Regions from separate parts of the Streptomyces griseochromogenes genome, predicted to be linked through region 1. Evidence: riboswitches for the same ligand, from Rfam matches in the RefSeq annotation. Region 1 holds a riboswitch; the other holds the start of a gene.
The links. A riboswitch is a leader RNA that binds a small molecule or an ion and turns the genes downstream of it on or off. The one in region 1 is predicted to bind glycine.

Region 1 (11,512 bases):
TCTGAAGGTCGTCCTGTGCGACAAGACCGTGCCCTGCGGTGCGGCCGCCCAGAAGGCCCTGGACGCCAGCAAGCTCAAGCTCACCCCGGTCTCCTACGAGCAGGACGTCAAGGGTGCCCTGACGAAGGTGGAGCTGAAGGAGGCCGACGCCGCGGTGGTCTACAAGACCGATGTGAAGGCGGCGGGTGACAAGGTGGAGGGCGTGGAATTCCCCGAGTCGGCCAAGGCCGTCAACGCCTACCCGATCGCCCTGTTGAAGAGCGCCCGGAACGCCGAGGCCGCCAAGGCGTTCATCGCCCTGGTCCAGTCCGCCGAGGGCCAGAAGGTTCTGACCGAGGCCGGGTTCCTCAAGCCGTGACCTCGCTCCACGAGCCCGGCGCCGCGGCCGGCCCCCGCACGGGTGGGCCGCGGCGCCGCCGCGTCCGGGTGGGGGCACCGCTGCCGCTGCTGCTGCCCGGAGTGCTCGCCCTGGCGTTCCTGCTGCTGCCGCTGCTCGCCCTGCTCGTCCGCGCCCCCTGGCGCAGTCTGCCGGCGCAGCTGACCAGTACCGAGGTGTGGCAGGCGCTGCAGCTGTCCCTGGTCAGCGCAACGGCGGCGACCGCCGTGAGCCTCGTGCTCGGCGTGCCGCTGGCCTGGCTGCTGGCCCGCACGGACTTCCCCGGCCGGGGGCTGGTCCGCGCCCTGGTGACCCTGCCCCTGGTGCTCCCGCCGGTGGTCGGCGGTGTGGCCCTGCTGCTCGCCCTGGGCCGCAACGGGATCATCGGCAAGTGGCTCGACTCCTGGTTCGGAATCACCCTCCCCTTCACCACCACCGGAGTCATCATCGCGGAGGCGTTCGTCGCGATGCCGTTCCTGGTCATCAGTGTCGAGGGCACCCTGCGTGCCGCCGACCCGCGCTTCGAGGAGGCTGCCACCACGCTCGGCGCCTCCCGCTTCACCGCGTTCCGCCGGGTCACCCTGCCGCTGATCGCGCCGGGCATCGCCGCGGGCTCCGTGCTGGCCTGGGCCCGCGCGCTCGGCGAGTTCGGCGCGACGATCACCTTCGCGGGCAACTTCCCCGGCCGTACCCAGACCATGCCCCTCGCGGTCTACCTCGCCCTGCAGAACGACCCCGAGGCCGCCGTCTCCCTCAGCCTGGTCCTGCTGGCCGTGTCCATCGCCGTGCTGGCGGGGCTGCGGGACCAGTGGCTGACGGGAAGCTGAGGTGACGCCAGGATGGAAGACGACCCTGTGCGCGTGCCCACGAAGGACACCCTCTCCATGACCGACATCGACGCCCCCAAGGCCCACCTCGCCCCCGCGGACGTGCGCGAGCAGGGCCTGGACGCCCGGCTCGTCGTCGAACGCGGCTCCTTCCGGCTGGACGTGGCCCTGGCCGCCGCGCCGGGAGACGTCATCGCGCTGCTCGGCCCCAACGGCGCCGGCAAGACCACCGCCCTGCGCGCCCTCGCCGGCCTGGTCCCCCTCACCGACGGACATCTGCGGCTGGACGGCGCCTCCCTGGAAGACACCCCGCCCGAGTCCCGCCCGGTCGGTGTGGTCTTCCAGGACTACCTGCTCTTCCCGCACCTGTCCGCCCTGGACAACGTGGCCTTCGGGCCGCGCTGCCAGGGCTCCTCCAAGGCCGAGGCCCGCGCGCAGGCCGCCGCCTGGCTGGACCGGATGGGCCTGGCCGACCACGCCGGCGCCAAGCCACGGCGCCTCTCGGGCGGCCAGGCCCAGCGCGTCGCGCTCGCCCGGGCGCTCGCCACCCGGCCCCGGCTGCTGCTCCTGGACGAACCCCTCGCGGCCCTTGACGCCCGCACCCGGCTGGAGGTGCGCGCCCAGCTCCGCCGCCACCTGGCCGAGTTCGAAGCCGTCGCCGTACTGGTCACGCACGACCCGCTCGACGCCATGGTGCTCGCCGACCGGCTGGTGGTCGTCGAACAGGGCCGGGTCGTCCAGGAGGGCGTTCCGTCCGACATCGCCCGCCATCCGCGCACGGACTACATAGCCCAGCTGGTCGGCCTCAATCTGTACCGGGGCGTGGCCGAGGGGCACACGGTACGGCTCGAGGCAGGGCCCTCGATCACGACCACGGAGGACCTGTCCGGCCCGGTCTTCGTGGCGTTCCCGCCGGCCTCCGTCACCCTCTTCCGGGACCGGCCCACCGGCGCCAGCGCACGCAACCTGTGGCGCTGCGAGGTCGCGGGTCTGGAGACCCACGGGGACCAGATCCGCGCCGACCTCGCCGGCGAGCTGCCCCTGGCCGCCGACCTCACCACGGTCGCCGCGGCCGAGCTGGACCTGCACCCGGGCGCAGCTGTCTGGGCGACGGTGAAGGCGACCCAAACGCATGCATACCCTGCCTGAACGGATACGCGCTCTACCGTGGGTGCCCATGACACTGAGCATCCGCAACCAGCTCCCGGGCACCGTCACCGAGGTCCACCCGGGCGAGGTCATGGCCACGGTCAGGATCCGCCTGGACGGCGGGCAGGACCTCATGGCGGCCATCACCCTGGAGGCCGTCGAGCAGCTCGGCCTCGCCCCGGATTCCCGCGTGCGCGCGCTGGTGAAGTCGACGGAGATCGCGCTCGCCTCAAGGGGCGTCGAGGGTCTGTCCATCCGCAACCAGCTGCCCGGCGCGATCGTCCAGCTCGTCCAGGGCGGAGCCATGGCCTCCGTGAAGATCTCCGTGCCCGGCGGCGAACTCACGGCGGTGATCACCAGGGACGCGGCCGAAGACCTCGGCCTCTTCGTGGGCGGAGACGTGATCGCCCTGATCAAGTCGACCGAGGTGTCGCTGGCGACGGCGTGAAAAAGGCGGAGCCCCGCCCGAACCACGGGCGGGGCTCTCACCAGGAGGGCACTCAGTCCTCGTACGCGTCCAGCGGCGGGCAGGAGCAGACCAGATTACGGTCGCCGAAGGCCTGGTCGATACGGCGTACCGGCGGCCAGTACTTGTCGGCGGCCGAGGCCCCGGCCGGGAAGACGGCCTCCTCACGGCTGTAGGCGTGCGCCCACTCGCCTCCGAGCGCGGCCGCCGTGTGCGGGGCGCCCCGCAGCGGGTTGTCCTCGGCGGGCCACTCGCCGGTGCCGACCTTCTCGATCTCCGCACGGATGGCGATCATCGCGTCGCAGAAACGGTCCAGCTCGGCCAGGTCCTCGGACTCGGTCGGCTCGATCATCAGCGTGCCGGCCACCGGGAAGGACATGGTCGGAGCGTGGAAGCCGTAGTCGATGAGCCGCTTGGCGACATCGTCCACGCTCACGCCGGTCGCCTTGGTCAGCGGGCGCAGGTCGATGATGCACTCGTGCGCGACCAGGTTGCCGGGACCGGTGTAGAGCACCGGGTAGTGCGGCTCCAGGCGCTTGGCGACGTAGTTCGCGGAGAGCACGGCCACCTGCGTGGCGCGCTTGAGGCCCTCGCCGCCCATCAGGCGGACGTACGCCCACGAGATGGGCAGGATGCCCGCGCTGCCCCACGGCGCCGCCGAGATCGGGCCAACGCCCGTCTCCGGACCGGCCGCCGGCTGCAGCGGGTGGTTGGGCAGGTACGGCGCCAGGTGCGCGCGGACCGCGACCGGGCCGACGCCGGGACCGCCGCCGCCGTGCGGGATGCAGAAGGTCTTGTGCAGGTTCAGGTGCGAGACGTCACCGCCGAAGTGGCCGGGCTTGGCGAGGCCCACCAGGGCGTTGAGGTTGGCGCCGTCGACGTACACCTGGCCGCCCGCCTCGTGGACCTGGGCACAGATGTCGGCGACGTGCTCCTCGAAGACGCCGTGCGTCGACGGGTAGGTGATCATCAGCACCGCCAGCTCGTCGCGGTACTGCTCGATCTTGGCCCGCAGGTCCTCGACGTCGATCTCGCCGTCCTCGGCGGTCTTCACGACGACGACCTTCATGCCGGCCATCACGGCGCTGGCGGCGTTGGTTCCGTGCGCGGAGGACGGGATCAGGCACACGGTCCGCTGCTCGTCGCCGTTGCCCCGGTGGTAGCCGCGCACGGCCAGCAGACCGGCCAGCTCGCCCTGCGAACCGGCGTTCGGCTGGAGCGAGACCTTGTCGTAGCCGGTGACCTCGGCGAGACGTTCCTCCAGCTCGTGGATGAGCGTGAGGTAGCCCTCGGCCTGCTCGGCGGGCGCGAACGGGTGGAGCTGGCCGAACTCGGGCCAGGTGACCGGCTCCATCTCCGTGGTCGCGTTGAGCTTCATGGTGCAGGAGCCCAGCGGGATCATGCCCCGGTCGAGCGCGTAGTCGCGGTCGGCCAGCTTGCGCAGGTAGCGCAGCATCGCGGTCTCGGAGCGGTGGTCGTGGAAGACCGGGTGGGTCAGGTAGTCGTCGGTGCGCAGCAGCGCCGCGGGCAGCGCCTCCCCGGCGGCCGCGTCCAGCGCCTCGATGTCGCCGGCGACTCCGAAGGCGGAGAAGACGGCGTCCAGCTGGGCCCGGTTCGTGGTCTCGTCGCAGGCGAGGGAGACGTGGTCGGCGTCGACCCCACGCAGGTTGACTCCGCCCGCCCGGGCTGCGGCGACGACCTCGGCGGCCCTGCCGGGCACGCGGGCGGTGAGGGTGTCGAAGTAGGCGCCGTGGACGATCTCGACACCGCCGGCCTGCAGACCCTCGGCGAGGATCGTGGCGTAGCGGTGGGTGCGGCGGGCGATGGTGCGCAGGCCCTCGGGGCCGTGGTAGACGGCGTACATGCCGGCCATCACGGCGAGCAGCACCTGAGCGGTGCAGATGTTGCTGGTGGCCTTCTCGCGGCGGATGTGCTGCTCACGGGTCTGCAGCGCGAGGCGGTAGGCCTTGTGCCCGTCGGCGTCGACGGACACGCCGACGAGACGGCCGGGCAGGCTGCGCGCGAACTTCTCGTGCACCGCCATGTAGCCCGCGTGCGGCCCGCCGAAGCCCATCGGGACGCCGAAGCGCTGGGTGGTGCCGATGGCGATGTCCGCGCCCAGCTCGCCCGGCGAGGTCAGCAGGGTGAGCGCGAGCAGGTCGGCGGCGACGGTGACGAGGGCGCCCAGCTCGTGCGCCTGCTCGACGACCGGCTTGATGTCGCGTACGGCACCGGAGGCGCCCGGGTACTGGATCAGCACGCCGTTGATCTCGCGCGCGGCGATGTCGGCCGGGATGCCCTCGCTGAGGTCGGCGACGACGACCTCGACGCCGGTCGGCTCCGCACGCGTCTCGATGACGGCGATGGTCTGCGGCAGCACGTCCGCGTCGACCAGGAACAGGCCCTTCTTGTTCTTGCCCATGCGCCGGGACAGCGCCATCGCCTCGGCGGCCGCGGTGCCCTCGTCCAGCAGGGAGGCGCCGGAGGTGGGCAGGCCGGTCAGCTCGGCGACCATGGTCTGGAAGTTCAGCAGGGCCTCCAGGCGGCCCTGCGAGATCTCCGGCTGGTAGGGCGTGTAGGCCGTGTACCAGGCCGGGTTCTCCATGACGTTGCGCAGGACGACCGGCGGGGTGAAGGTGCCGTAGTAGCCGAGGCCGATCATCGAGCCGAGGACCTGGTTGCGGTCCGCGAGCGAGCGCAGCTCGGCGATCACCTCGGCCTCGGTGCGGGCGCCCGGCAGGTCCAGGGCGTCGGCGTTCTTGATCACATCCGGGACCGCGGCGGCGGTCAGCTCGTCGAGGGAGCCGTAGCCGACGTGCGCGAGCATCTTGGCCCGCGCCTCCTGATCGGGCCCGATGTGGCGCTGCTCGAAGGGAATGCCCGCTTCGAGCTCGGAGAGCGGAATGCGATGGGCGGTCATTGCGGAGGCCTCCTGGTCTGACACGACCTTCGAGGGGCACCACGGCGCGGGTACCCCGACGGCCTCCCCCTCTGTCATCTCAACCTGAGAGCTTCACCGGGCACCCGAAGGCCCCGGCTTTCACCGTCGGTGAGAGCGGAAGCCGTCGACATCCGCCCTGCTTTCCAGAGTGACCTCGTCCGTGCGGTACGTGAGCCTGAGAGATTCCGGGGAGGATTTGCTCCTTCGGCGCCTCCGAAGTGGTCGGAGGACTCTCCCGCACGGGGTCAGCAGCCGCTGTCAGCCTACCAGCGAGGTCAACGCCCGAGCCCTCGAGTGGCCGCCTCCTTGATTGTGCTCTTTTGTAGTGCTTACGGATGAGTTGCGACCAAGTGGAGGGAGAGGGGCCGTGCAGACCGACATCGATCCGCGCAACCTGATCGGCCGCAAGGCGTTCGACCGCAATGGCACCAAGATCGGCACGGTCGACGAGGTGTATCTCGACGACGCGACCGGTGTGCCGGAGTGGGCGGCCATACGGACCGGCCTGTTCTCCCGGGACGCCTTCGTCCCCCTGGAGCCGAGCGAACTGATCGAGGGTGCCCTACGGGTCCCCTTCGACCGCGCGCTCATCAAGGACGCCCCCGACTTCGGCGTGGGCCGCCATCTCTCTCCCGAGCAGGAACTCCAGCTCTACCACCACTACGGCCTGGACGTGGCCCCGCCCCCTCCCCCGGACCACGACTTCGGCAAGCTGGCGGGAACGGAGGAGAGCTGAGGAACTCACACCCTGCCCGGTCGACCCCCTGGGGGTGCGGGGACCGCGCGAGAAACCACTCCGGACCCGCGCCCCGCACAGCCGACGGGCAGCGGGTGCCCGTACTCGGCATGCCGTGCCTACACCTCGGTGTCCACCCCGTCCAGCACCAGCGGCAGCGGCTCCGCCGGCTCCAGCGCGGGATCATCGACAAGAAACGTCCGTACGCGTCCCGGAGGGGACTGCGGCGTCTCGAAGCGCACGGTGACTCGCCCGAGGCCGCTGCCCTGCACCCAGCCGTGCCCGTACTCGGCATGCCGTACGTCGTACCCGGCACGCCACTGCCGCTCCGCGGGCTCCGGGCGCTCCACGGCCTCGGGCGCGGTCTCCTCCGGCGCCTCCGCCAAGGCGCCCTGCTCGCCCGCGGCCTGCGCGAACAGGTCTTCCTGGGTGTAGTCGGCGAGCCCGGAGACTCCCACGCCGAGCAGCCGCACCCCGCCCGTGGTGTCCACGGACTCCAGCAGCCGCGCGGCCGCCTCCCGGATCACCGCGGGGTCGTCCGTGGGGCCTCTGAGCGTCTCCGACCGGGTCAGCGTCGAGAAGTCGTATCTTCGCACCTTCAGCACGATGGTCCGCCCGGACAGCCCGGCCTCGCGCAGCCGCCGCACGCACCGGTCCGCGAGCCGCTGGACCTCCAGACCTACCCGGATCCGGTCGTGGATGTCCACGTCGTAGGTGTCCTCGACCGACACCGACTTGGCCTCCCGCTCGGCCACCACGGGCCGGTCGTCACGCGCCAGCGCCATCGCGTACAGCCCGTGCCCGTGCGCCTTGCCCAGCAGCCGTACGAGCTCGTCCTCGCCCGCCTCGGCCAGCTCGTCGACCGTGGTGATCCCGGCGCGCCGCAGATGGTCCCCGGTGGCCGGGCCGATGCCGGGCAGGGTCCGCACCGGCATGGGCCCCAGCAGTCCCCGCTCGGTCCCCGGCTCGATGAGCACGAGTCCGTCGGGCTTGGCCTCCTCCGAGGCGATCTTCGCGAGCATCTTGGAGGCGGCCAGCCCCACCGAGCCCGTGAGTCCCGTGACCGCCCGGATGTCCGCGCGCAGCTTGATTCCCGTCAGCCGCGCCGACTCCTCGTCCCAGGCCGCTCCCCCGGCCTCCAGGTCCACGAACGCCTCGTCCAGGCTCAGCGGCTCCACCAGCGGTGACAGCTCCCGCAGCAGCGCCATCACCTGCTCGCTGACCGACCGGTACAGAGCGAAGCGCGGCACGAGGTACGCGGCGTTCGGCGCCAGCCTGCGCGCCTGTGCCATCGGCATCGCCGAGTGGACCCCGAAGACGCGTGCCTCGTACGACGCGGTGGCCACCACTCCGCGCGGTCCGAGTCCGCCCACGATCACGGCCTTCCCGCGCAGGCTCGGCTTGGATGCCTGCTCCACCGAGGCGTAGAAGGCATCCATGTCGAGATGCAGGATCGTGGGCGCGTTTCTCACATCTCCGATGCTGCACCACGCCACTGACAATGGACCGGCGCGAAAGGGCCCGGTACGGCCCGGAACGCGGCTCCGGTGCTCGGAGGGCCTCCGAGCACCCGGATGCCATGTACCGGACCCGCGCTCAGACCGCCCGGTTGCGGCGGCGTGCCAGTTCGTCCGCGGGGTTGTGCCCGACCAGGGTCTCCCCGGTGTCGATGCGCTCGCCGTGCAGCTGGGAGAGCGCGCTTTCCACATCCCGCCAGACCACCCCGACGGCGATCCCGAAGATGCCCTGACCGCCCTGGAGAAGGGCGTGGACCTCGTCCGGCGAGGTGCACTCGTAGACCGTGGCACCGTCGCTCATGAGGGTCATGCGCTCCAGATCGCGGAAACCGCGTTCTCTGAGGTGCTGGACCGCCGAGCGGATGTTCTGCAGCGAGACCCCTGTGTCCAGGAACCGCTTCACGATCTTCAGGACGACGATGTCCCGGAAGCTGTAGAGACGCTGGGTGCCCGACCCGTAGGCGGGCCGCACGCTCGGCTCGACGAGGCCGGTGCGGGCCCAGTAGTCGAGTTGCCGGTAGGTGATGCCGGCGGCCGCGCAGGCCGTGGGCCCGCGGTAGCCGATCTCCTCGGACGTCATGGACGCCGCCCCTCCGCCGTTCGGCACCGCCGTCGGTCGCTGCTGGGCGTGATCCACCGCGTTGCCGGGATGGGAGTACCCCCTGCCGGAACGCAGCTGAGAGCTTGGGGGAGGGTACGGACCGCTCGCCCCGAGACCGTGTCCGGGGGCACCCCCAACCGTACCGTCGCCGCTCGTTCTCACGCCGACCTCCGTCCTTGACCTGCCTTCTCGACGGTAGGCAGTCACCAGGGGTGCGTCAACGATCGCCACACTCGGCACGCCGAGTGATAATCACCCTAGGAGTGGTTTCCCGTGCCCCACCGCGGGGAAAGGCTAGCCGAATGCTTTCGCGGGAAGCCGTAGGACGCTCTCAATAGCCGCTGGCAATTGCCATGACACCGGGCGCCGACGGGCCGGCCACAGACCCTTCGGGTCACCCGGCCGGGCCCGCCTCACTGACTGCTGGTGCCGAAGTCCTCGGGCGAGATCTGGTCGAGGAACTCGCGGAACTTCTCCACCTCGTCCTCCTGCTCGTCCGGAATCGCGATGCCGGCGTCGTCCAGCACCGTGTCACTGCCGTAGATCGGCGTTCCGGTGCGCAGGGCGAGCGCTATGGCGTCGGAGGGACGGGCACTCACCTCGACCCCGCTGGCGAAGACCAGCTCCGCGTAGAAGACGCCCTCACGCAGATCCGTGATGCGCACTTCGGTCAGCTCCTGGCCGACGGCCTCCAGCACGTCCTTGAACAGGTCGTGGGTCAGCGGCCGCGCGGGGGCCATGCCCTGCTGGGCGAAGGCGATCGCCGTCGCCTCCCCCGGCCCGATCCAGATGGGGAGGTAACGGTCGCCTCCCACTTCGCGCAGGAGCACGATCGGTTGGTTGGAGGGCATTTCGACCCGGACACCTACGACATCGAGCTCGTTCACACAGCAACCCTAGGCCGTGCCCGGGACGTTTGGGTAGTCGGGCCGGGAACAGGTGCCCGATCCGGCCGTAAGGGACACCCCGCCGGTCAGGGCAGCCGCACCCCGAGAGCGGTCTGTACCAGTGCAGCATGCAGCTTTGTCGTGAGCGCCGCCAGCTCCTTCGTACGGGCCTCGGCGTGGGCCCTGGTCTGCGGGTTGCGGTGACGCTTCAAAGGAGCCACCACCTGGTCCACGAGACCCGCCTCACGGTCTGCCGCGGCCTTCATCACCCGCAGGTGGCGCGGCTCGATCCCGAACCGTCCCAGCTCGGCGACGAGCGAGGCCACGGTGACGGCCTCGGCCTCGTACGCCCCGTCCTCCAGAGGAGCGATGAGCCCGTAGGACTCCCACTCCCGGAGTTCACCCTCGTCGATGCCGGCGGCCGCCAGCAGCGCCGCCCGGCCGACCCGGGCGACCGTGGGCCGCTCGACCTGCTCCGGTACGTCCTCCCCGGTGCGCTGGCGCCCCACCACGGGCAGCTGGACGGCCTCGCCCCGCTCCATGGCCTCCAGGTGCTCGCGGATCACCTTGAGCGGCAGATAGTGGTCCCGCTGCATCCTCAGGACGTGAGCCAGGCGCTCGACGTCCCCGGCGCTGAACTTGCGGTACCCCGAGGGGGTCCGCTGCGGCTCGATGAGCCCCTCCGACTCCAGGAAGCGGATCTTGGAGATGGTGACTTCGGGGAACTCGTCGCGCAGCGCGTTCAGCACCGTGCCGATGCTCATCAGCCCACTGTCCGCGGCGGCGGCACCGCTTCGGGCACCGCCGCTCGGTGTTTGAAGCATGGACCTTCCCTGAGGTCCCCCCGGACGGGATCCGGGGGTCAGATACCCTGCCGGCTCGCGTAGAAGACCAACCGGTACTTGCCGATCTGCACCTCGTCACCGTTCGAGAGGGCGACCTGGTCGATCCGCTCGCGGTTGACGTACGTGCCGTTCAGACTGCCCACGTCGGCCACCGAGAACGAGCCGTCCTGCGCGCGCCGGAACTCCACGTGCCGCCGCGAGACCGTGACGTCGTCCAGGAAGATGTCGCTCTGCGGATGACGGCCGGCAGTGGTCAGGTCGCTGTCCAGCAGGAAACGGCTGCCCGAGTTCGGACCCCGGCGCACCACGAGCAGCGCCGAGCCCATCGGCAGCGCGTCGACCGCTGCCTGCGCCTCGGGCGAGAGCATCGGGACCGGCGTCTGACCGGTCACCTCGGCGTCGTAGGCCTCGAGGCCCGAGATGGAGATCGTGGACGTAGTCTCCGAGGCGCGCTCCGGTGCCACACCGGCGCGCAGCGGCGCACCGCAGTTGGAGCAGAACCGGGCGTTCTCCGCATTGCGGTTACCGCACCTCGTACATACCAGGGCCGACATGGACGGATCCTCCTGCCGCGGCTGTCCCGACGGGGCATTGGACGCGTACGGGTCGGAGGTAAACCCTCCACCCGCACTTGAGGTTGACGGTTGCCCGAAACCTATGCCGCCGGACTGCGCAGGGTCAACAGACGCCGCGCCCTGACCTCCGGAAATGTCACCGCCCGGACCAGCGACCTGGTCACGGAACAGTGGGCGCTGACCCTCTGCGTCAGGCTGTGCGCGATGACGAGCGGTCGCGTTGCCGCTGCCCTCTCGCGCGCTCTTGCCGAACAACTTCGCAAACAACTTCACGGGCGATTCCCCTTGACCGAAACAGACCCGCCCGTGGGGCAGGACGAACCCTGATTGCCTACACCGGCCGACCCGGACATCCTCACAACGTCCGTATCCACCAGACAGTTTCCACCACGCACCACCCCTTCAGTGCGCCGACCCCCCGCAACCTCATGCCCCTGCCGGACGTCCCCCATGCACCGCCGGTTCACTGGGAGGACGACCGAGCGTAGTCAGGCTGCTTCGCCTGTCGCAAGGCGTCCACGACGATCTTGCTCGACCGCTCCACGGTCACCGTGGCCTGCTCCTTCTCCAGCGTCTGCACCACGCCTCCCGG
Region 2 (11,512 bases), 5.9 Mb from region 1:
GCGCCGGCGGCCAGCATGAACCTGACGATGCCGTCCTCGTCGGCGCCGGGCACGAAGTTGATGTAGTAGTGCAGGACCGCCGGGATGATGCCGGCCGCGCCGTTCGTCGGGGCGGTCACGACCCGGCCGCCCGCCGCGTTCTCCTCGTTCACCGCCATCGCGTAGAGCGTGATCCACTCCATCGCGTGCGCCAGCGCGTCGCCCTCGGCGCGCAGCTGGCGGGCCGAGACGGCCGCGCGGCGGCGGACCTTCAGACCGCCGGGCAGGATGCCCTCGCGGGACATGCCGCGCGAGACGCACTCCCGCATCACGCGCCAGATCTCCAGCAGGCCCGCCCGGATCTCCTCCTCGGTGCGCCAGGCGCGCTCGTTCTCCATCATGAGCGAGGAGATCGACAGACCCGTCTCCTTCGTGAGGCGCAGGAGCTCGTCGCCGGTGCGGAAGGGGTACTTCAGGACCGTGTCGTCCAGCACGATGCGGTCCGCGCCGACCGCGTCCTCGTCCACGACGAAGCCGCCGCCGACCGAGTAGTACGTCTTGGAGAGCAGTTCCGTGCCAGCGGCGTCGAACGCCCACAGCGTCATGCCGTTGGCGTGGTACGGGAGCGCCTTGCGGCGGTGGAGTATCAGGTCGTCGTCGAAGGAGAAGGGGATCTCGTGCTCGCCGAGGAGCGAGATCCGGCCCGTCTCCTTGATCGCGTCCACCCTCTCGTCGGCCGTCTCCACGTCCACCGTGCGCGGCGAGGCGCCCTCCAGGCCGAGCAGCACCGCCTTCGGGGTGCCGTGGCCGTGGCCGGTCGCGCCGAGCGAGCCGTACAGCTCGGAGCGGACGGACGCGGCCTTCTCCAGGAGGCCTTCATTGCGCAGGCGGCGGGCGAACATGCGTGCCGCGCGCATCGGGCCGACCGTGTGGGAGCTGGACGGGCCGATGCCGATCGAGAACAGGTCGAAGACCGAGATGGCCACGGGAACTCCTCAATGCGGGGTGGTGCGGGGGTGGTGCGGGGGTGGGGCACCGCGCTCTGTTCTTCCAGTGTGCGCGGTGCCCCGCAAAAGATGACTTACTTGTTCAGAACCGGGTACAGCGGGTGCTTGTCGGCCAGGGCCTTCACCCGGGCCTTGAGGGCCTCGGCGTCGTAGGACGGCTTCAGCGCCTCGGCGATCACATCCGCGACCTCGGCGAAGTCCTCGGCCGTGAAGCCGCGGGTCGCGAGGGCGGGCGTGCCGATCCTGAGGCCCGAGGTGACCATCGGGGGACGCGGGTCGTTCGGGACGGCGTTGCGGTTGACCGTGATCCCGACCTCGTGGAGACGGTCCTCGGCCTGCTGCCCGTCCAGCTCGGACTCGCGCAGGTCCACCAGGATCAGGTGCACGTCCGTACCGCCGGACAGCACGTTCACGCCGGCCTCACGGGCGTCGGCGGCGGTCAGCCGCTCGGCGAGGATGCGGGCGCCCTCGACCGTACGGCGCTGGCGCTCCTTGAATTCCTCGCTCGCCGCGACCTTGAAGGAGACCGCCTTGGCCGCGATCACGTGCTCCAGGGGACCGCCCTGGAAGCCCGGGAAGACGGACGAGTTCAGCTTCTTCGCGAAGTCCTTCTTCGCGAGGATGATGCCGCCGCGCGGGCCGCCCAGGGTCTTGTGGGTCGTGGAGGTGACCACGTCCGCGTGCTCGACCGGGTTCGGGTGCAGACCGGCGGCGACCAGGCCCGCGAAGTGCGCCATGTCGACCCACAGGTACGCCTCGACCTCGTCGGCGATCCGGCGGAAGGCGGCGAAGTCCAGCTGGCGCGGGTACGCCGACCAGCCCGCGATGATCACCTTGGGGCGGTGCTCCTTGGCCAGGCGCTCGACCTCGGCCATGTCGACCAGCCCGGTCTCCACGTCCACGTGGTACGCGACCACGTTGAACTGCTTGCCGGAGAAGTTCAGCCGCATCCCGTGGGTCAGGTGGCCGCCGTGCGCCAGGTCCAGGCCGAGGATGGTGTCCCCGGGCTGCGCCAGCGCGAACAGGGCCGCCTGGTTGGCGGAGGCGCCGGAGTGGGGCTGCACATTGGCGTACTCGGCGCCGAACAGTTCCTTGATCCGGTCGATGGCGATCTGCTCGGCGACGTCGACGTGCTCGCAGCCGCCGTAGTAGCGGCGGCCCGGGTAGCCCTCGGCGTACTTGTTGGTCAGGACCGAGCCCTGGGCCTCCATCACCGCGAGCGGCGCGAAGTTCTCGGAGGCGATCATCTCCAGCGTCGACTGCTGGCGGTGCAGCTCGGCGTCGACCGCGGCGGCGATCTCCGGGTCGAGCTCGTGCAGGGACGTGTTCAGGACAGTCATACGGCTACGACTCCTCAGCCGGCGTTCTGGGCGGTGTACTCGTCGGCGGAGAGCAGGTCGGCCGGCTCCTCGGTGACGCGGACCTTGAACAGCCAGCCGCCCTCGAAGGGGGCGGAGTTCACCAGCGACGGGTCGTCGACGACGTCCTGGTTGGCCGCGACGATCTCACCGGTGACCGGGGAGTACAGGTCGGAGACCGACTTGGTCGACTCCAGCTCGCCGCAGGTCTCGCCCGCGGTCACCGTGTCGCCGACCTCGGGGAGCTGGGCGTAGACCACATCGCCGAGCGCGTTGGCCGCGAACTCGGTGATGCCGACCGTCGCGACGCCGTTCTCGTCGGCGGCCGACAGCCACTCGTGCTCCTTGCTGTAGCGCAGCTGCTGGGGGTTGCTCATGGCCTGAATTCTCCTGTACGCGCGGGAGTGCTGATGAATGGGGGACTACTGGAACTGCTGGTGAGCAGTTGAATGTGCGCAGGGTCACGTGCCGGGCACGGACCGCGCCCAGTGTCTACTTCTGGCGCTTGTAGAAGGGCAGTGCCACGACCTGGTACGGCTCGTGGCTGCCCCGGATGTCCACGCCGACGCCCTCGGTGCCCGGCGCCGCGTGCGCCGCGTCGACGTACGCGATGGCGATCGGCTTGCCCAGGGTGGGGGAGGGGGCGCCGGAGGTGACCTCGCCGATCACCGCGCCGCCCGCGACGACCGGGTAGCCGGCGCGCGGCACCCGGCGGCCCTCGGCGATCAGGCCGACGAGCACCCGCGGCGGGTTCTGCTCGGCCCGGGAGGCGGCCTCGGCGAGCGCCTCGCGGCCCACGAAGTCGCCCTCCTTCTCGAACTTCACCACCCGGCCGAGCCCGGCGTCGAAGGGGGTGAGTGCCGTGGTCAGCTCGTGCCCGTACAGCGGCATGCCCGCCTCCAGGCGCAGGGTGTCCCGGCAGGACAGGCCGCACGGCACCAGGCCGACGCCCTCGCCGGCCTCGGTCAGCGCCTGCCACAGCTGAACGGCGTGCTCCGGCTTCACGAACAGCTCGAAGCCGTCCTCGCCGGTGTAGCCGGTGCGCGCGATCAGCGCGGGGACGCCGGCGACCGTGCCGGGCAGGCCCGCGTAGTACTTCAGGCCGTCCAGGTCGGCGTCGGTGAGGGACTTCAGGATCCCGGGGGACTCGGGGCCCTGGACCGCGATCAGCGCGTACGCGTCACGGTCGTCACGGACCTCGGCGTCGAAACCCTCGGCACGCTTGGTCAGCGCGTCCAGCACCACCTGCGCGTTGGAGGCGTTGGCGACGACCATGTACTCGGTCTCGGCCAGCCGGTAGACGATCAGGTCGTCCAGGATGCCGCCGTCGGCCTGGCAGATCATGGTGTAGCGGGCGCGGCCGACGCCGACGGAGGCGATGTTGCCGACCAGGGCGTGGTTCAGGAGGGCGGCGGCCTGCGGCCCGGTCACGGTGATCTCACCCATGTGGGAGAGGTCGAAGAGACCGGCCTTGGTCCGCACGGCCAGGTGCTCGTCGCGCTCGGAGCCGTAGCGCAGGGGCATGTCCCAGCCCGCGAAGTCGGTCATCGTCGCACCGAGCGAGCGATGCAGCGCGTCCAGCGCGGTGTGGCGCAGCTCGGTGGGTTCGGTACTGCTCATCGGTCGGTCGTCTCCCAGGGCAGGTATGACGGGCGAGGAACGTTCCTCCCCATCTGTCATCGGAACCTGAGAGGTTCGCCGAGACCGCCACAGGGACGATCACGGCTTGCACCTTGGGTGGAGCCACTGACACAGCGGCCCGCTTTTCAGATGTGCCTCGCCCGCGCGGTAACGGGGCCTGAGAGATTCAAGGGAGGGACTTGCTCCTTCGGCGCCCCAGCGAAGGCTGCTGGGGACTCTCCCGCGCGGATTCAAACGGCCGGTATGCAGTTGGCGGGCACATCATTGCACGCCACACCCCCGCCCGTCAGGGGCCGCATCTGTAACCGACCTGTGGCAGTACGCGCACCGAACCACCGGACACCGCACATTACCTTCTCTTTACATCCGAAGGGCAGGACCTTTGCAAGCCCACAGGGGAGGACGATCACGGTGAACAGGACCACGGCCTACGCCACCACCGGCATCGCGGTGCCGGGGCAGCGCTCCGCCCCGGCCCGGGAGCGCTGTGCCGAGCGGCCGGCCCCGGTCGTCCGCGACCTGCGCGACCGTGCCGGGCGCGGCCCGCACGCCCTGCTCTTCGGCCCCCGTGACCTGGTGGTGATCACCGGCCTGCCCGGCAGCGGCAAGTCCACCCTGATGAACCGCGCGGTCCGCGGTCACCGCATCGACTCCCAGGACGCCCGTGACCGCTGGGCGGCCCGCCTGCCCCGCCTCCTGCCGTACGCCCTCTACCGCCCGCTGGTCCGCCTCGCCCACTACGCCGGACTGCGCCGCGCCCTGCGCACCGGCGAGGGAGTCGTCGTGCACGACTGCGGCACCCAGGCCTGGGTGCGCGCCTGGCTGGCCCGCGAGGCCCGGCGCCGCGGCACCACCCTGCACCTGCTCCTGCTCGACGTGCCGCCCCGGGCGGCCAGGGAGGGCCAGTACGAGCGCGGCCGGGGCGTGTCCCACTACGCCTTCCGCCGCCACCGCCGCACGGCGGCCCGCCTGCTGCGCGCGGTGGAGCGGGGCGAGCTGCCGGCCGGCTGCGGCTCGGCGGTGCTGCTGGACCGCGCCGCGGCGGACGTTGTGCACCGCATCGGCTTCGCCGGCCGGTCGGGGTGAGGGCGGAGCGGTGTCGTCGGGCCGACCGGTGTCACAGGCACCCGCTAGCCTTTTGAATCACAGCAGTGGTTCCCGGCAGGCGGCAGGCAGATGGACTTCTCGGCGGCGGACTTCTCCGCGGACATTCCGGCACAGACACACCCCCACCCGCACAGCGGTTGGCCCGGCAACGAGCTGGAGGAGGTGCTCTCGGCCTCCCTCGGCATACCCTCCGCGGGCGGCCGGATCATCGAAGTCCTGAGCCGGAGCTTCCTGTGGATCCCGCTGCCCAACGGCGGCGGACCCGACAGCGGCCCGCTGGACCTGCCCACCATGGACATCGAAGGCCAGGTCCACGTCCCGGTCTTCAGCTCCGAGGAGCAGCTCCGCCAGGTGACCGGCTCCCACATGTCGTACACCATCGCCCCGGCGGTGGAGTTCGCCCGCGGCCTGCCCCCGCAGGTCGGCATCGCCGTCAACCCCGACGGCGTGGTCGGCATACCGCTCCCGCCCGAGGCGGTGGCCGAGCTGTGCCGCACGGGCCGCACCCCGCTGGACGGCCCCAGCAGCGGCGGCCGGGTCCGCCTCTTCGAGCCCGACTGGCAGGACGACCCGGTCGACTTCCTCTCCGCCGCCTCCGCCGAGTTCGCCGCGACGGGCGTGGTCCTCACCGCCCGCCGCTGCCTGGCCGCCATCGAAACGGCCGACCCGGTGATGTTCGTCGGCGTGGAACTGTCCCAGTGGGAGGGTGATCTGCGGGCCCTCCCCCTGGAGGCCCTGGGTAAAGCTCTCGGCAAGGTCCCGGTCCGGTGGCCGGTCAACCTGGTCCTCCTGGACGTGGCCGAGGACCCGGTGGGCCACTGGCTGAAGACAAACGTGCGCCCCTTCTATCAGTACGGCCACTGAACGGCTTTCAAGGGGCGCGGGGAACTGCGCGGCAAGCCCCCACGCGCCCGCACCCGCGAACGACCACAAGGCCCCGACCCACTGGGCGCTTAAGCTGTTCCCGAACGAGGGGCACTCCGAAGAAGGGCAAGACAGGTGAGCGCGAGCCCAAGCGGCAGCGTCGAGCACATGCTGCGCCAGGTCACCCCCGGGCGCTACGACGCCTACGAGGCACTGCTGCGCGCCCTCGCCACCCCTTCCTCCGGCCAGATCTGGATGCTCCTGTGGCACGGCCAGGCCGGCTCCCCGGACGCCCAGTACGGAAACATGGAGGTCGACGGCTTCAGCTACGCCCCCTGTGTGACCTCGGCGCAGGAGCTCTCGGCCAGTGGCTGGAACCGCTCCTATGAAGTGGTCGACGGCCTGGACGTGGCCCGCACCCTCTATCCCGACCACTACGGCCTCTGGCTCAACCCGCACGCCCCCGGCGGCGGCGTCGGCATCCCCTGGCTGGACCTGCGCCGCATCGCCACCGGTCTGGACCGCCAGCCCGCCGGTCCGCTGAGTCTCGCGGAACCCGCCATCGAGATCCCGCAGTTCTACGCCCTGCTCGCGCAGCACGCCCATCGCACCCCGGCCCTGCGCGCCCTGCGCCGCGCCTGGGTGCAGCCCGCGCTCGGGGCGCCGTACCTCGCCATCGGCCTGGACGTGTACGACACCTCGCCGGCCGCGGTCGACTCGGTGCGCGCGATGATGCAGCAGTCCATCGGCGCGGTCCCGGAGGGTCTGCCGGTCTCGACGGTCGCGATGACGGACGACTACGACCCGGTCGTGATGTGGATGCGGGCCAGCGCCCGCCCCTTCTACGACCGCGAGTCCCACGCGCCCGCGCCCCAGCCCCAGCTCCAGGCATCGCCCCAGGCGCCGGCCGCCGGCTACGGGTACCCGCCCGTCCACGGCGGCTACTGATCGACGGGGCCGCGAAGCCCGCTTCTCGGCCCTGAGCGCAGAATGTGCGGGGGCAACGCCGTTCTGCGCGCGTAGACGGCGGCGGTACGTCCGCAACCGCGCAAAATCGACGTTCTGTCCCAACTGGACCGCGTCCGAGAGCCGTTACCCGTTGTTCGGATAACGGAATCCCCCGCACTGCATCACGGTTGCGCATACTTTCGCTGTCAGCTCTGGCGGGTGATCACAACGACGCTGAAGACTCCCGACTCAAGACACGAGGTGGAGATCTCGTGATCGATGGCAAGTCGACAAAGCCGCAATCCGCGGCAGGCGCAGGCCGGTCACCACCGGCGAGAGGGGTCGCTCACCGTGACCGCACCGATCGAGACCACCGGAGCGGCAGCCGAGGCGCAGCCGGAGGCTGTGCTGGAGGGTGTCCAGAAGGGGCAGATCGAGGGTCGTTCCCTGGGTCAGATCGCCTGGTCCCGGTTCAAGCGGGACAGAGTCGCCGTCGCCGGCGGCGTCATCGTGATCCTGCTGATCCTCCTCGCGATCCTCTCGCGCCCCATCCAGGCCATGTTCGGCCTGGACCCCAACGCGTTCCACCAGGACCTGATCGTGCCCGACACCTCGCTGCCCAAGGGCGGTTGGGGCGGCATGAGCATGGACCACCCGCTGGGTGTGGACCCGAAGTTCGGCCGCGACATCGCCACCCGCGTCCTGGAAGGCTCCTGGGTCTCGCTGGTGGTCGCCTTCGGCGCCACGATCCTGTCCAACGTCATCGGCGCGATCATGGGTGTCGTCGCCGGCTACTACGGCGGCCGGGTCGACTCGATCATCAGCCGGCTGATGGACGTCTTCCTCGCCTTCCCCCTTCTGCTGTTCGCGATCGCCATCTCCGCCACCCTGCAGGGCGGCGCCTTCGGCCTCAACGGACTGCCGCTCCACCTGAGTGTGCTGATCTTCGTCATCGGCTTCTTCAACTGGCCCTACCTGGGCCGGATCGTGCGAGGCCAGACCCTCGCCCTGCGTGAGCGCGAGTTCGTGGACGCCGCCCGTGGCATGGGTGCCAAGGGCCCGTACATCCTCTTCCGCGAGCTGATGCCGAACCTGGTCGGCCCGATCATCGTCTACTCGACGCTGCTCATCCCGACCAACATCCTGTTCGAGGCATCCCTGAGCTTCCTGGGTGTGGGCATCCAGCCCCCGCAGGCCTCCTGGGGCGGCATGCTCCGGGAAGCCGTCACCTACTACCAGGTCGATCCCCAGTACATGATCGTGCCGGGCCTCGCCATCTTCATCACCGTCCTGGCGTTCAATCTGCTCGGCGACGGTCTCCGAGACGCTCTCGACCCCCGCAGCCGCTAGGCAGCCCCGAGAGTCCTTCAAGTTTCCGATCAATGGAGGGGAAGCAGACCATCATGCGAAGGTCAGCGCTGGCCGCGGTCGCGGCCATCGGCTCCGCCAGTCTGCTGGTTGCAGGCTGCAGCAAGGCCGATGACAACAATGACGGTGGCACTCCGAAGGCGGCCGGTGCCAACAAGGCGACCACGGGTGTCGTCAACGCGTCCGACAAAAAGGGCGGCACGGTCACCTACGAGATGTCGGACGTTCCGGACTCGTTCGACCCGGGCAACACGTACTACGCGTACATGTACAACTTCAGCCGGCTCTACGCGCGCCCGCTGATGACGTTCCAGCCCGGCCCCGGCGAGAAGGGCAACACCCTCGTCCCGGACCTCGCCGCGAGCAAGGGCGTCCCGAGCGACGGCGGCAAGACCTGGACGTACAAGCTGCGTTCGGGCCTGAAGTACCAGGACGGCTCCCCGATCACCTCGAAGGACGTCAAGTACGCCGTCGAGCGGTCCAACTTCGCGCGTGACGTGCTCTCGCTCGGCCCGAACTACTTCCAGCAGTTCATGAAGGACGGCGACAAGTACAAGGGTCCGTACAAGGACAAGAGCGCCAAGGGCCTGTCCTCGATCGAGACGCCGGACGCCACCACGATCGTCTTCCACCTGAACCGCGCCTTCCAGGAGTTCGACTACCTGGTCGCGGCTCCGCAGACGGCTCCGGTGCCGCAGGCCAAGGACGACGGCGTCGACTACGTCAAGCACATCGTCTCCTCCGGTTCCTACCAGTTCCAGAGCTACGAGGAGGGCAAGCAGGCCGTCCTCGTCCGCAACAAGAACTGGGACCCGAAGACCGACCCGCTGCGCAAGCAGCTGCCGGACAAGATCGTCGTCAACCTGAAGGTCAACCCGGAGACGATCGACAAGGACCTGCAGTCCGGCGACGCCACCGTCGACCTCGTCGGCGGCGGTGTCCAGGCCTCCACCCAGGCCCAGCTGATCAACTCGGCCGACGGCAAGGCCGCCACCGACAACACCTACGGTGGCCGCCTGGTCTACATGGCGATCAACACCAAGGTCGCCCCGTTCGACAAGGTCGAGTGCCGCAAGGCCGTGCAGTACGCCGTCGACAAGGTCTCCGTGCAGACCGCCGAGGGCGGCCCGATCCGCGGTGAGATCGCCTCCACCGTTCTGCCGCCGGACATCACCGGCTACCAGAAGGCGGACGCCTACCCGTCCGCGGGCAACAAGGGTGACGTCGCCAAGGCCAAGGAGCAGCTGAAGGCCTGCGGCAAGTCGTCGATCTCGACGAACATCTCGGCGCGCTCCGACCGCCCGCAGGAGATCGACGCGGCCACCGCGATCATCAACTCGCTGAAGAAGGTGGGCATCAACGCCACCCTGAAGCAGTACCCGCAGGGCAAGTACTTCACCGACTACGCGGGTGTGCCGAAGTTCACCGAGAAGCAGAACATCGGCCTGATCATGATGCAGTGGGGCGCCGACTGGCCCTCCGGCTACGGCTTCCTGCAGCAGATCCTGAACGGCAAGGCGATCAGCCAGTCCGGCAACACCAACCTGTCGCAGTACGACAACAAGAAGGTCAACGACCTGCTCGGCCAGGCCATTGGCACCGAGGACGTCGCCAAGCGCAACGAGCTGTACGCGCAGATCGACAAGCAGACGATGGACGACGCCGTTCTGGTCCCGCTGACCTACTTCAAGGTCCTGCTGTACCGCTCGCCGTACGCCACCAACGTGGTCTCCACTGCCGCCTTCAGCGGTCAGTACGACTACCTCAACCTCGGCACCACGAAGAAGTAGCAGCCCCGGAAGGCAGGTGAAGGCATTGGTGCCCGCGGGCTTCGCGGCCCGCGGGCACCAGCGCCGGTCCCCGTGATCTCGTACATCCTCCGCCGGACGTTCGCGGCAGTGATCCTGCTGCTGGTCGTCACCGCGGTCACCTTCGCCATCTTCTTCCTGCTGCCGCGACTCGCCGGCCAGACAGCGGACCAGTTGGCGCAGCAGTACATCGGCAAGAGCCCGTCGAAGGCGGACATCGCCGCGGTCAAGCACAACCTCGGTCTGGACCAGCCCGTCTACGTCCAGTACTGGCACTTCATCAAGGGGATCGTGGCCGGCGCCACTTACGACCTCGGCCCCACCACGGTGCACTGCAACGCACCGTGCTTCGGCTACTCGTTCAAGACCCACCAGGCGGTCTGGCCGCAGCTCACCTCCCGCCTTCCGGTGACCCTCTCGCTGGCCGCGGGTGCCGCGGTGATGTGGTTGATCTCGGGTGTGGTGATCGGCGTCATCTCCGCCCTGAAGCCGCGCTCGTTCTTCGACCGCACCTTCATGGGCGTCGCCCTCGCGGGTGTCTCGCTGCCCATGTTCTTCACGGGCAACCTGGCGATCCTGCTCTTCACCTACACCTGGCCGATCTTCGGCCGCACCTACGTCCCGTTCACCGAGAACCCCTCGCAGTGGGCCAACACCCTCTTCCCCGCGTGGTGTTCGCTCGCGCTCCTGTACTCGGCCATCTACGCGCGGCTCACCCGCTCGGGCATGCTCGAGACGATGAACGAGGACTTCATCCGCACGGCCCGTGCCAAGGGCCTGCGCGAGCGCAACGTCGTGGTGCGGCACGGACTGCGCGCCGCCCTCTCCCCGCTCATCACGGTCTTCGGCATGGACCTCGGCCTGCTGCTCGGCGGTGCCGTCATCACCGAGACGGTGTTCTCGCTGCACGGCGTCGGCCAGTACGCGGTGCAGGCCATCGACGACAACGACCTGCCGCCGATCCTGGGTGTGACCCTGCTGGCCGCACTCTTCGTCGTGATCGCAAATCTCCTGGTGGACGTGCTGTACGCGGCCGCCGACCCGCGCGTGAGGCTCTCGTGACCGAACTCTCCAAGACCGGCGCAGCTGTGGGGGAGCCCACTTCCCCCGGCAAGACGCCCGAAGCCTTCCTCGAAGTCCGCGACCTCAAGGTGCACTTCCCGACCGACGACGGCCTGGTCAAGTCCGTCGACGGGCTCAGCTTCTCGCTGGAGAAGGGCAAGACCCTCGCCGTCGTCGGCGAGTCCGGATCCGGCAAGTCGGTGACCTCGCAGGCCATCATGGGTCTGCACCGGCTCGGCACCCGTGGCAAGAACGTGCAGATGTCCGGCGAGATCTGGCTGGACGGCAAGGAACTGGTCTCCGCCTCCCCGGACGAGGTGCGCAGGCTCCGCGGCCGCGAGATGGCGATGATCTTCCAGGACCCGCTGTC

Region 2: another riboswitch for glycine. It lies ahead of gcvT (glycine cleavage system aminomethyltransferase GcvT); the one in region 1 lies ahead of gcvP (aminomethyl-transferring glycine dehydrogenase).

The regions. Positions count from the first base shown of each region.
Region 1 covers NZ_CP016279.1:7,709,960-7,721,471, forward strand. Annotated here, with positions in the region: gene modA (molybdate ABC transporter substrate-binding protein) at 1-358, shown strand, start outside; gene modB (molybdate ABC transporter permease subunit) at 355-1,203, shown strand; gene AVL59_RS33270 (ABC transporter ATP-binding protein) at 1,261-2,352, shown strand; gene AVL59_RS33275 (TOBE domain-containing protein) at 2,381-2,800, shown strand; gene gcvP (aminomethyl-transferring glycine dehydrogenase) at 2,853-5,738, opposite strand; glycine riboswitch at 5,913-6,007, opposite strand; gene AVL59_RS33285 (PRC-barrel domain-containing protein) at 6,127-6,495, shown strand; gene AVL59_RS33290 (DNA polymerase IV) at 6,615-7,967, opposite strand; gene AVL59_RS33295 (MerR family transcriptional regulator) at 8,092-8,775, opposite strand; gene AVL59_RS33300 (bifunctional nuclease family protein) at 9,027-9,500, opposite strand; gene ftsR (transcriptional regulator FtsR) at 9,587-10,324, opposite strand; gene AVL59_RS49745 (FHA domain-containing protein) at 10,363-11,193, opposite strand; gene AVL59_RS33315 (DUF881 domain-containing protein) at 11,384-11,512, opposite strand, start outside.
Region 2 covers NZ_CP016279.1:1,803,401-1,814,912, forward strand. Annotated here, with positions in the region: gene AVL59_RS08350 (L-serine ammonia-lyase) at 1-965, opposite strand, end outside; gene glyA (serine hydroxymethyltransferase) at 1,061-2,326, opposite strand; gene gcvH (glycine cleavage system protein GcvH) at 2,341-2,721, opposite strand; gene gcvT (glycine cleavage system aminomethyltransferase GcvT) at 2,837-3,964, opposite strand; glycine riboswitch at 4,008-4,120, opposite strand; glycine riboswitch at 4,121-4,218, opposite strand; gene AVL59_RS08370 (AAA family ATPase) at 4,397-5,071, shown strand; gene AVL59_RS08375 (enhanced serine sensitivity protein SseB) at 5,162-5,956, shown strand; gene AVL59_RS08380 (enhanced serine sensitivity protein SseB C-terminal domain-containing protein) at 6,125-6,904, shown strand; gene AVL59_RS08385 (ABC transporter permease) at 7,256-8,254, shown strand; gene AVL59_RS08390 (ABC transporter substrate-binding protein) at 8,308-10,062, shown strand; gene AVL59_RS08395 (ABC transporter permease) at 10,135-11,142, shown strand; gene AVL59_RS08400 (ABC transporter ATP-binding protein) at 11,139-11,512, shown strand, end outside.